Linked DNA regions of Robertmurraya sp. FSL R5-0851. The protein of the gene in region 1 binds, or shares a complex with, the protein of each later gene. Links are inferred from orthologs where the notes say so. Each region holds a gene or a part of one and is shown in the gene's direction. Other genes may lie near its edges.

Region 1 (7,486 bases):
TTAACCGAATTTTTGAAGGTACAAACGAAATCAATCGCCTTTTAGTACCTGGCACGTATTTAAGAAAAGCATTTAAAGGAGAACTTCCTTTATTCCAAAAAGCACAAGCCCTTCAAGAAGAGCTTATGATGCTTATGCCAGAAGAGCCAGGCGATGAGCCACTTGCTCAAGAGAAGTATTTAGTGAAAAATGCGAAGAAAATCGGCCTTCTTGCAGCAGGGCTAGCGGCGCAAAAGTTTGGAAAAGCACTAGAGAGTGAGCAGGAAATCTTAGTGAACATCGCCGATATCGTATCCAATGCTTATGCGATGGAATCAGCCGTGTTACGAACAGAAAAAGCAATCGCTAAGGACGGGGTAGAAAAGAGCAAGCAAAAGCTTTTATACACACAAATCTTCTGTCAGGAAGCATTCAACGAAATCGAGCAGCACGCAAAAGAAACACTTGTCGCAACAGAAACAGGTGACGCATTGCGCATGATGATCTCTGCCCTTCGCAAATTTACAAGACACACACCAATCAACGTCATTGCGAAAAAGCGTGAAGCTTCAGAAAAACTAATCGAAGCTGAAAAATTTGTCCTATAACTAGAGCGAATCCCCCCTTCATCTATTTGAAGGGGGGATTTATTTGCAAACGAGTAAATTCGCCAAAAAATTTGTAGTCAAAGTTATGAATTTGTACCTAATTATGTTAATATGCAATTGAAAGTGTAAAAGGATGGTGGTAACATGGCATTGACCTTCTATTGGTATCCGAAATGTGGAACCTGTCGAAACGCGAAAAAATGGCTGGATTCTCACAATCTTGAGTATCAAGAGGTACATATCGTAGAGCAGCCTCCTTCAAAAGCGGAACTTGAATCCTACTATAAGGCAAGTGGACTTGAATTGAAAAAATTCTTCAACACGAGCGGACAAAAATATCGTGAGCTTGGTGTGAAAGATAAAATAGCAACTTCTTCAGAGGACGAGCTTCTTGAGCTTCTTGCCTCGGACGGGATGTTAATCAAGCGCCCACTGTTAACAGATGGAGAGAAAGTAACGCTTGGCTTTAAGGAAGCAGACTATGAAAAAGTATGGCTTACAAAGTAACTAACAATTAATACATATTATGGAGGGGTTTTATCGTGAGTACACCAAAGGATCTACGTTATTCTGAAGAACATGAATGGGTAAAAACAGAAGGAAATACCGTTCGTATCGGTATTACACATTTCGCTCAATCGGAGCTTGGTGACATCGTTTTTGTTGAACTTCCAGAAGTAGGTGACACTGTAACAGCTGATGAGCCATTCGGTAGCGTTGAATCTGTTAAAACGGTTTCTGAACTTTATGCTCCAGTAAGTGGAAAAGTAGTAGAGGTAAATGAAGATTTAAACGACAGCCCAGAGTTCGTAAATGAGTCACCATATGAAAAAGCTTGGATGATTGTTGTTGAGCCATCTGACGCTAGTGAAGTGGATAACTTAATGACAGCTGAGCAGTATGAAGAAATGATTAACGAAGACTAAAACATGAGGCACCTTTCTAGGTGTCTTTTATTTGTTTCTTTTTTTTCTAGCAAACATGGGCATGCTACACGTATAACAGAAAAGAAAGGGATGGCTAACAACATGACTTTGCAGCAAGGAAAATTAGATATTACAGACCGTGTTGTCGGAAAGCTTCAAAATGGTGAAATCGTGCTTTATCTAGAAAATGAACAAATCGGAAAGGTCCCTTTACCGAGTGGAAGTGATATTCAGCTTGAACATCATTTTGAAAGTGCTGGAGAGAAGATTTTTCAGCTGGTATCCACTCCATCTCGTGACGAACCAAGATATACAGATTGTGATGAAGGTGGATGGTGTTAATCCATGGACAGCGGGTTTCTTTCCGCTGTTTATTTTTTTATAATCGTAAATAGTTAGAGGAATTGTACACCTCTTTCGAGAATAATGAATAAAGTAAAGAAAATACAACATGTTCACAGGTGATGCATATGACTGAAGTGAGACCTGAAAAAGTAATTATTGTAGAAGGTACGTCAGACAAAAAGAAGGTGCAAAAGGTTATTAAGGAGCCTGTAGACATTATTTGTACGAATGGAACGATATCTCTTTCGAAGCTTGATGAAATCATTGATGAATTGTTTGGAAAGGATGTCTATATTCTTGTTGATGCTGATGAAGCTGGAGAAAAGCTTCGAAGACTTTTTAAACGCGAGTTTCCTGAAGCAGATCATTTATACATCGATCGAACCTACAGGGAGGTAGCTACCGCACCAGAACATCATTTAGCTACTGTACTGCTTGGGGCAAACATCGATGTCTTTACGCAATTTTTAGACAAAGTGTAAGAAGGAGTAACAACATGCAAGAATTGCTTGAAAATAACAGGGAAATACTCTTCTCGGCGGAGGAAACAAATTTTCTCTACTTGTACACACCGTTATGTGGTACATGCCAGGTAGCAGGAAAAATGCTCTCAGTCGTTGAACAGCTTTTACCACAATATAACTGGTTAAAGGCTGATCTGAATTTTGTGCCAGCATTAGCTGAGCAATATTCGATCGAGTCTGTTCCCTGTTTACTTGTTATAAGGAAAAACAAATTAGTTAAGAAAATTTATGCTTTTCAATCGGTACCATTTTTATATGAAAGCTTAAAGTCCTTATAGGAATCAGACGTTTTTTGTCTGATTTTTTTTATTTGTCGATTTCCGAATCCCTTCGACAGCAAAAGTAACTTCATTTTAAAAAGTGACATATTTCTCGGGAAATGAACTCTAATTACAGCATTCGATATAAAGCTTGTTAGGTACCCCTGACAAATGTTCGAAAATTTGTCGAAGAAATATTAAAGGTAAGGATTCTCTCCAAGTGGAATATATATATAGTTAGATGTTGAGAGGGGGAAGACCGTTGCTTTTTCATTTACAAAAAACAGTGAATGAATGGAATAGCCGAAGCCATTTACTGCCTTTTTTAAGAAAGGCATCAGTCGTTATTTGTATTCAATCCGAAGATGATACCTTCTTTATCCATATAAACAAAGGGAACGTTGAACTGTTAATCGAAGAAAATCATCATCATATTGACGCATATCTCCAAGGACAGAAGGAACATATCATCTCCTTACTCAGTGGGGAGATCAAGCTAAGGCAAGCAACCGTATCAAATGTAATTACCTTACAGGCAACCTTTAGAACAGCTCTTTACTTAGAAACCTTATTCTATCTAGTAAAACCATATAAGTATGTAAATAATATTTGAAGTTTTATGGGAGGGAATGGAATGTCAGAACAGAAGAAGTATCGGTTAGAAACGCTTGGTGTACATGGTGGATTAAGCCCAGATCCTGTTACAGGAGCTAGAGCGGTACCAATTTATCAAAATAATGCTTATCAATTTAAAGACACAGAGCATGCGGCTAATCTGTTTGCACTTGCTGAGCCTGGATATATTTATACACGTATTCATAATCCAACGACTACGGTATTCGAAGAAAGAGTGGCCCTATTAGAAGGTGGAGTCGGAGCGCTTGCCGTTTCGAGTGGAATGGCAGCAATTACACTGGCCATACTCAACTTGGCAGAAGCAGGAGATGAAATTGTTGCGGCTTCAAATTTATATGGTGGTACATATAATTTATTTGCAGTAACTCTCCCTAAATATGGGATTCAAGTGAAGTTTGTGGATTCAACTAATCCAGAGAACTTTAAACAAGCTATTACAGATAAAACAAAGGCGGTATTTGCCGAGACCATCGGAAACCCAAGTTTGCGTATTTTGGATATCGAAAAGGTTACAAAGATTGCACATGATGCAGGTATTCCGCTTGTAATCGATAATACCTTTGCGACTCCTTATTTATGCCGACCAATCGAACATGGTGCAGATATTGTCATTCATTCGGCAACCAAGTGGTTATTAGGGAATGGGACTACTCTTGGTGGTATCATCGTGGATGGCGGAAAGTTTGATTGGAATTCGTCTAAATTCCCTGGTTTTACAACTCCTGATGCAAGTTATCATGATATTGTATATAGTGAGGCAATTGGTGCTGCAGCTTATATTGTAAAAGCTAGAGTGCAATTGCTTCGTGATTTAGGTCCAGCATTAAGCCCTCAAAATGCCTTTCAATTCACACTTGGTCTAGAAACTTTGCACGTGAGAATGAAGGAGCACGTGGCAAATACTGAAAAGGTAGTAGAGTATTTAGAGGCGCATCCAGGTGTTAATTGGGTGATGTATCCCGGAAATCAAAAGCATCCAGACTTTGAGCTTGCGAAGAAATACTTACCTAAAGGAGCAGGTTCTATCGTTGTCTTTGGAATTGACGGAGGCCGTGCGTCAGGAGCAACGTTTATAAATAGTCTAAAGCTTTGGGCACATGTTGCTAATGTTGGCGATGCAAAAAGCTTAGTTATTCATCCTGCAAGCACTACTCATCAACAGCTAGACACAGAGCGGTTAAAAGCGGCAGGAGTTCCAGAGGATTTAATTCGTCTATCGATTGGAATTGAAAATGTGGAGGATTTAATTGAAGACTTAGAGCAAGCGATTACATTGGCAACAGGGAAAACCTCACTTACAAGCAATGTGTAATCAATAAGATTTTTGTCGAATTTTATCGTTGACACTCCAATTTATCCATGATACGATATCACTCGTGATTAAGACTACAACGTAAAAGTTCATATAGATTGATAAGCTCTTATCAAGAGAGGTGGAGGGATGTGCCCTATGAAGCCCGGCAACCGTCAAATTATTGAAATGGTGCCAATTCACACAAAGCGTATTGCTTTGATAGATGAGAGAAAGGTGACTGTTTCTGCCTTTCTGCTCATGCAGGAAGGTTTTTTTTGTTCATATAGAAAGCTCTCATTCGAATAGGAATGGTGCGGATGATAGAACCTAAGTTATAATGAAGCTTTCTTGATGCATGATACCATGTAGTTTTATCAGAATAATCGGAAATGGAAGGAGGAGAAACCTTTGATCTCGATAAAAGATGTGAAAAAGATTTATTCTTCAAGACAAGGAAAAGTAACGGCTGTTGATAATGTAAACCTAGAAATTACTGAAGGAGAGATCTTTGGGGTAATCGGTTATAGTGGAGCAGGAAAAAGTACGCTTATTCGTATGCTCAACGGGTTAGAAATTCCTACGGTGGGATCTGTTATCGTAGCAAATAATGAAGTATCGAAAATTAAAGGTAGTAGCCTTCGAAAAGCTAGACAGGAAATAAGCATGATTTTCCAACATTTTAATCTGTTATGGTCTCGTACCGTTAGAGAAAATATTGCATTTCCACTTGAAATTGCAGGAGTTCCTAAAGCTCAAAGAATGAAAAGAGTGGACGAGCTTATTCGTTTAGTTGGATTAGAAGGAAGAGAAGACGCTTACCCATCTCAATTGAGTGGAGGGCAAAAACAAAGAGTAGGAATTGCAAGAGCACTTGCTAATAATCCAAAGGTTCTTCTTTGTGATGAGGCAACATCTGCACTTGATCCGCAAACAACCGATTCGATTCTAGAGCTATTAGTTGATATTAATAAGCGTTTAGGATTAACCATTGTCCTTATCACACATGAAATGCACGTAATCCGAAAGATTTGTCATCGTGTAGCTGTGATGGAAGGTGGAAAGGTCGTTGAACTCGGTCCTGTTCTTGATGTATTTAAGAACCCTAAGGAAGAAATTACGAAACGATTTGTTCAGCAGGTAACAGAGCCTGAAGAAACGAAGGAAACGATTGAACATTTATTAGAACTTTACCCGCACGGTACGGTTGTTCAATTAGGCTTTGTTGGAGAAGCAGCAGAGCAACCGCTGATTACCAATCTTATTCGTCATTACCATGTGACTGTTAATATCCTGCAAGGGAAAATATCACAAACACAAAATGGATCTTACGGAACGCTTTTCATCCACTTAGATGGGGAAAAAGAAGAGCTTTCAAAGGCCATTGCGTATATCGAGTCACAACAGGTTGGAGTGGAGGTGATTTCGAATGCTTGAGACACTTTTACCAAACGTAAACTGGGAAAAAATGATTGAGGCAACGAATGAAACTCTTTATATGACAGCTATATCAGTTGTTATTACATTTGTTCTTGGATTAATTTTAGGACTTTTATTATTTTTAACAGCTAAGGGTAATATTTGGGAAAATGCAATTGTAAATAAAGTGATCAGTTCTGTAGTGAACGTCTTCCGCTCGATTCCCTTTATTATATTGATCGTTCTTCTTATCCCTTTTACAAAGCTTATACTAGATACGATGATTGGTGAAAATGCAGCTTTACCGGCATTAATTATAGGTGCGGCTCCGTTTTACGCGAGAATGGTGGAAATCGGATTGCGTGAGATTGATAAAGGAGTTATTGAAGCGGCTAAATCCATGGGAGCTAAAACAAGCACGATTATCTTTAAGGTGCTTATTCCTGAATCACTGCCAGCTTTAGTATCTGGTATTACGGTTACGGCTATTGCTTTGGTGAGTTATACAGCAATGGCTGGTGTGATTGGTGCGGGTGGTTTAGGTAACCTTGCGTATTTGGAAGGGTTCCAAAGAAGTCGTAGCGACGTCACCTTGGTAGCAACAGTCATCATTTTAATTATTGTGTTTATTATCCAATTTATTGGAGATTCTATAACATCAAAACTAGACAAAAGATAGGAGAGAGACAAAAATGAAGAAATTTTTAAGCTTATTTTTATCATTAGCAGTTGCTTTAGTTCTTGCAGCTTGCGGTACAGCAAAAGAAGATGAGTCTAACGCTGGTGAAGGCGAAGAAGCAGCAGAAACTACTGAGTTAGTAGTTGGAGCTTCTAACGTACCACATGCGGAAATTTTAGAAGAAGCAAAGTCACTTTTAGCGGAAAAAGGAATTGAATTAAAGATTGAAACATTCCAAGATTATATCCTACCTAACCAAGCGTTAGAGTCTGGTGATCTTGATGCAAACTATTTCCAACATATTCCTTACCTTGAGTCTCAAATGGCTGAACATGGTTATGATTTTGCTAATGCGGGTGGAATCCATATCGAACCAATGGGTGTGTACTCTAAAAAGTACAAGAGCTTAGAAGAGCTTCCAGAAGGAGCACATATCATCATGAGCAGCTCCGTTGCAGACCACGGTCGTATTTTAACTATGCTTGAAAAAGAGGGATTAATCACTCTTAAAGAAGGCGTTAATAACGTAGAAGCAACAGTTGAAGATATCGCAGAAAATCCTAAAAATCTTCACTTTGACACAGAGTACGAAGCATCATTATTACCACAAATCTTTAACAATGATGAAGGTGATGCAGTACTTATCAACTCGAACTATGCGATCGATGCAGGTCTAAACCCAATTGAAGATTCAATTGCAATCGAAGACAAAGAGTCTCCGTACGTGAACGTAATCGCGGTTCGTAAAGGTGACGAAAACTCTGAAGCAATCAAAGCTTTAGTCGAAGTACTACACTCACAAGAAATCCAAGACTTTAT
Region 2 (5,342 bases), 2.8 Mb from region 1 along the record:
AATATATATTTAAGGGTTTAGCCAAATAAGCCCTTCTTTTTTGTTATAAAATGACCAAATGAACATTTCAGTCAATTTGAATATAAAGGGGAGAATAACAATTGAAAAATAATCTTCTAAAAGAAGAAATCGCAGCGGTGTTTCGAAATCGGAAACTATTGATTCCACTGATCGCCGTACTTTTTATACCTATCTTATATAGTGGGATGTTTTTATGGGCATTTTGGGATCCGTATGATCACCTAAAGGATCTTCCAGTAGCGATTGTAAATGAAGATGATGGTGCAACTTATGAAGGAAAAGAACTTCATCTAGGTGATGACTTAGTCGCCAAGTTAAAAGAAAGTCAAGATTTTCATTTTGAATTTGTGGATCGTACTGTGGCAAACGATGACCTAGAAAACCAAAAATATTATATGATCGTCGAGATACCAGATAATTTTTCTGAAAATGCGACGACACTTTTAGATGAAAATCCAGAAAAGCTAGCACTTAACTTTATACCAAATGAAGGCTATAACTTTTTAGCTGCACAAATTGGTGGCACAGCTATTGAAAAGATTAAAGCTTCTCTTTCTGCAAAAGTAACAGAAACGTATGCAGAAAGTATGTTTGACAAAGTAGAAGAACTTGCGGATGGAATGACAAAAGCAAGTGATGGTGCGAATGATTTAAGCACTGGAACAGCTGATCTTTTGGCAGGAACTTCAAACTTTCATGAAAAGCTGACCCAATTTTCAAATGGGACAGAAAAGTTTTCAGAAGGAATGGCAAGTGCTACAAACGGGACAATTGCCCTCAATAGAGGTGCGTCCGATTTATCAGCAGGTTTAGGACAATTAAGAAGTGGTCAAAACGAGCTTGTTACAGCCTCAAAGACAATTCAATCAGGATTAGGCAGTTTGCATCAAGGAATGACGGATGTAAACACAGGGATAGAAACGGTGAATGGTAAAGTTCCGGCGTTAATCAGTGGAACAAGTGAGTTAATGGAAGGGGTGGCAACACTTGAAACCTCACTTGCTGAATGGCAAAAGGGTGCTGAGGCGGTTAATGGTGGCGTAAAGGCGCTCACTCAATCCTTACAAGCGGTGATTGCACAAATGCCTGAAGGACCGGAGAGAGCAGTACTTGAACAAACACTTGCCTCTTTAGATTCCAACACTCAAATTCTAGCAGAAAAATCGGCTCTTTTGTCCGCAGGTGCAAGCAATCTTGAAAACGGCATGGAATCTTTACTAGCCGGACAAAAAGAGCTTCAAGGTGGATTAAATCAGTTAGAAGAAGGTACGAATGCTTTAGTAGCAGGATCTTCAGAACTTTCTGCGGGCCAAACAACGTTTGAGTCTGGCATGGAATTGTTTCAACAAAAGCTTACTCTAGCATCAAATGGTGCCAAAAAAATTAGCGAGGGTACAAATGTGTTAGTGTCCGGGGTTACAGAGCTATCGGACGCATCTAAAACCATTGCGTCAAGTGCCAGTCTGTTAGAAGAAGGTAGCAATAAAATTGTCGATGGAAATAATAAGCTATTAGACGGGAGCAATGAACTATCAACAAAGTTAGCTGAGGGGGCAGACAAGGCGTCTAGCGTTGAGGCGACGGATAAAACATTTGATATGATGGCACAGCCAGTCGAAGTGAAGGAAAAAAAAGTGAATGAGGTATCAAACTACGGTACAGGGTTTGCTCCATACTTCCTGTCCTTAGGATTGTTCGTAGGTGCTTTACTATTATCCATTGTGTTTCCTTTAAAAGAGCCAGCATCTATTCCTAAGAGTGGAATGAACTGGTTCATCAGCAAATTTTCTATTATTGGTGTAGTTGGGGTATTACAGGGGATTGTAGCAGCGACCGTGTTACTACTAGGTCTGGGTTTACAGGTGGAAAGTACATTTTACTTCTATCTCTTTACGATCATTACTAGTATCACGTTTGTGGCATTAATTCAATTATTGGTCACAACGCTTGGAGATCCAGGTCGTTTTGTCGCCATTATCGTTCTTATTTTGCAATTAACAACAAGTGCAGGAACTTTTCCATTAGAGCTTATACCAAGCGCATTACAGCCGTTTAATTCATTATTGCCAATGACCTATTCGGTTCAAGGATTTAAAGCGGTTATTTCAAGTGGAGATTATTCATTCATGTGGCATAACGCATATATCCTATTATCGTTCGCTGTTGTTTGTGCGGTGGGGACCATTCTTTATTTTTCAAAAATGCATAAGAATCAATTTCGTGTCATGGCAGAATAAAAAATAGCCCCAGTCAGCTGACTGGGGCCTTTATTGTAAACTATGAATCTATATGTTTGTTACATCCATGCAATGCTCGCACTTATTGCCATAGCATTCATGTTGTTCATCAATTTTATTCCCACATTGTACACATTCCTTCGGTGGTAAGTTTCTGAAAAATTCAACAATGCTCTCAAACATATAAGTTCCCCCTATTATGGTGTTCGAAACAGATTAATTATTAATTAAATTGTATTATAACAGTTTAGATGTGTCAATCGTTGTTTTACCTATTTTTCATAAATAAATAAAAAAGCTATAATAAACGATAGATATAATAAAAGCGGAGGGATTCGTTCAATGAAGCTCACAACAATAGGTTTTTGGGGTGGTTATCCTAAAGCAAATGAAGCAAGCACAGGATATGTGTTAGAACATAACGGTTTTAAATTATTGATTGATTGTGGAAGTGCGGTTTTGTCCAAGTTACAAAATTATTATCAGCCTGAAGAATTGGATGCAGTGGTTTTATCTCATTATCATGCCGACCATATTGCTGATATTGGTGCCTTGCAGCATGCTCGATTGATTCAAGGGTTTTTAGGGAGTCAGATGAATACATTACCGATTTATGCACATGATGGTGATGCCCATGAATTTTCTAAGTTAACGTACAAAACGATCACAAAAGGGATTGCTTATGATCCGAATGCTGAATTGAAAGTAGGTCCATTCACTATTCAATTTTTATTAACCAAGCATCCGGTTCCTTGTTATGCGATGAGATTTGAGGTTGATGGAAAAGCTTTAGTTTACACAGCAGATACTTCGTTCATTGAGGATTTTGTTTCTTTTAGTGAAGGAGCCGACGTTCTTTTGTGCGAATGTAACTTCTATGCTAATCAGGACGGCAGTGGAGCCGGACATATGAACAGCTTTGATGCTGGAAAGCTTGCGGCTAGAGCAAATGTTAAGCAGCTTGTGTTGACGCATCTTCCTCACTATGGAGAACTACAGCAGTTAGTGGACGAAGCAAAGCAACATTATAATGGTCCAACAGGCTTGGCCTACACTGGACAAGTGATTGAAATTTAAGGAGAGAGAAGCATGATATTTATTGATAATAAAGGGATTACCGATCCAAGAATAAATTTAGCAATTGAAGAATATTGCCTGAAAAATTTAAACATAGATGAAACATATCTACTTTTCTACATAAATGAACCTTCTATTATCATTGGTAAAAATCAAAATACGATTGAAGAAATAAATACGGACTATGTAGAGGAAAACGAGATTCATGTAGTTCGTAGGCTTTCAGGTGGTGGAGCGGTTTACCATGACTTAGGAAATTTAAATTTTAGCTTTATTACTAAGGACGATGGAGAAAGCTTTCATAATTTTAAAAAGTTTACGGACCCGGTCGTTGAAGCTTTGCGTGAGCTAGGGGTACAGGCAGAATTAAGTGGCAGAAACGATATTTTGGTTGAGGGTAGGAAAATTTCTGGGAATGCACAGTTTTCCACTAAGGGACGAATGTTTAGTCATGGAACGCTTATGTTTGATTCAGAAATTGACCATGTTGTTTCAGCATTAAAGGTTCGTAAGGATAAAATTGAGTCCAAAGGAATCAAATCGATTCGAAGCAGAGTCGCCAATATTTCGGAGTTCTTAACAGAAAAGGTTACTATTGAAGAGTTTCGTTCCCTGCTACTTGAGAAAATCTTTGGTGGTACAGAGAATGTTAATGAGTACGTGTTAACAGAGGAAGATTGGAAGAATATTCACGAGCTTTCCAAAGAACGCTATCAAAAATGGGATTGGAATTACGGGAAGTCCCCTAAGTTTAACCTCCAGCATTCGCACCGTTTCCCGGTGGGTCATATTGATGTGCGATTGGAAGTGAATAAAGGGGTTGTTGAAAGCTGCAAAATTTATGGTGATTTCTTTGGAGTTGGAGATGTCGCCGATATAGAAGAAAAACTAACGGGAATTCGTTACGATAAAGCTGTGATACAATTAGCGTTGGACGATGTAAATATTAAACATTATTTTGGTAACGTGACAAAAGAAGATTTTTTACAACTAATATATTAACTTGTTGGGGGATTAAGGATGGCAATTTTAGTAACAGGTGGAGCCGGCTATATTGGTAGCCACACAGTGGTAGAGCTTTTGAATCATGGAGAAGAAGTCGTGGTTGTAGACAATTTACAAACCGGTCATCTCCCAGCGGCAAAGGGAGCATCTTTCTATCAAGTAGACCTACGCAATTCGGAAGCATTAAGGGAAGTGTTTTCAAAGCATTCGATTGAAGCGGTGATTCATTTTGCGGCGAGTTCTCTTGTAGGAGAAAGTGTAGAGAAGCCGCTCATGTATTACGAAAATAATCTTATTTCTTCACACTCATTGGTCTCTGTTATGGTGGAGCATAATGTGAAGAAAATTGTGTTTTCATCAACAGCAGCAACCTACGGAGAGCCCAAAGAGGTTCCGATTTCAGAGGAGTCAGAAACATCTCCAACGAATCCATATGGAGAAACAAAGCTTGCTATGGAAAAAATGTTCCGTTGGTGTGACGGTGCTTACGGCTTAAAGTCGATTTCCCTGCGCTATTTTAATGCTGCTGGCGCCCACCCGGACGGAATAATTGGTGAGGACCACACACCTGAAACTCATTTAATTCCAATTATTTTGCAGGTAGCCTTGGGACAGAGAGAGCATATTGGTATCTATGGGGATGATTATCCGACTGAGGACGGAACATGTATCCGCGATTATATTCATGTTATGGACCTTGCTAACGCTCACTGGTTAGCTTTAGAATATTTGCGTAAAAATGAAGTAAGTGATGTGTTCAACCTTGGAAATGGCCGAGGTTTTTCGGTAAAAGAGGTAATTGAAACAGCAAGAACAGTTACAAAGCATGACATTCCAGCTGTAGTTAGTCCACGTCGAGCGGGCGATCCAGCTGTATTAATTGCATCATCTGAAAAAGCTCAGCAAACATTAGGCTGGAAGCCAAAGTATAATCAGTTAGAAACCATTATTGAAACCGCATGGAATTGGCATCAGAACAATCCTGGTGGCTATGAAAAATAG

The links. Proteins that work in one complex are often made in the same cells at the same time.
Region 2: the proteins of gcvH (region 1) and MKX65_RS06095 are in contact, whole or in part, in a crystal structure (PDB 3A7A), measured with the Escherichia coli proteins. The link is inferred for Robertmurraya sp. FSL R5-0851 from one-to-one orthologs.

The regions. Positions count from the first base shown.
Region 1 is NZ_JBBOOE010000001.1:3,941,092-3,948,577, reverse strand. The notes cover bases 1-2,821. They hold gcvH (glycine cleavage system protein GcvH), read left to right. Parts: upstream 1-1,129; coding sequence 1,130-1,513; downstream 1,514-2,821. Other genes in these bases: MKX65_RS20255 (thioredoxin family protein), read left to right, coding at 2,355-2,660; MKX65_RS20260 (toprim domain-containing protein), read left to right, coding at 1,984-2,340; MKX65_RS20265 (YusG family protein), read left to right, coding at 1,616-1,855; MKX65_RS20275 (arsenate reductase family protein), read left to right, coding at 732-1,094; MKX65_RS20280 (acyl-CoA dehydrogenase family protein), read left to right, coding at 1-587. Also shown: MKX65_RS20250 (hypothetical protein), read left to right, coding at 2,905-3,255; MKX65_RS20245 (aminotransferase class I/II-fold pyridoxal phosphate-dependent enzyme), read left to right, coding at 3,277-4,590; MKX65_RS20240 (methionine ABC transporter ATP-binding protein), read left to right, coding at 4,981-6,006; MKX65_RS20235 (ABC transporter permease subunit), read left to right, coding at 5,999-6,667; MKX65_RS20230 (MetQ/NlpA family ABC transporter substrate-binding protein), read left to right, coding at 6,681-7,486. UniProt on the Escherichia coli protein: The glycine cleavage system catalyzes the degradation of glycine. The H protein shuttles the methylamine group of glycine from the P protein to the T protein.
Region 2 is NZ_JBBOOE010000001.1:1,172,299-1,177,640, forward strand. Bases 2,475-5,342 are described here. They hold MKX65_RS06095 (lipoate--protein ligase), read left to right. Parts: upstream 2,475-3,347; coding sequence 3,348-4,337; downstream 4,338-5,342. Other genes in these bases: MKX65_RS06090 (MBL fold metallo-hydrolase), read left to right, coding at 2,601-3,335; galE (UDP-glucose 4-epimerase GalE), read left to right, coding at 4,356-5,342. In the rest of the region: MKX65_RS06075 (TetR family transcriptional regulator), read left to right, coding at 1-29; MKX65_RS06080 (YhgE/Pip domain-containing protein), read left to right, coding at 102-2,258; protein YhfH, read right to left, coding at 2,307-2,441. UniProt on the Escherichia coli protein: Catalyzes both the ATP-dependent activation of exogenously supplied lipoate to lipoyl-AMP and the transfer of the activated lipoyl onto the lipoyl domains of lipoate-dependent enzymes.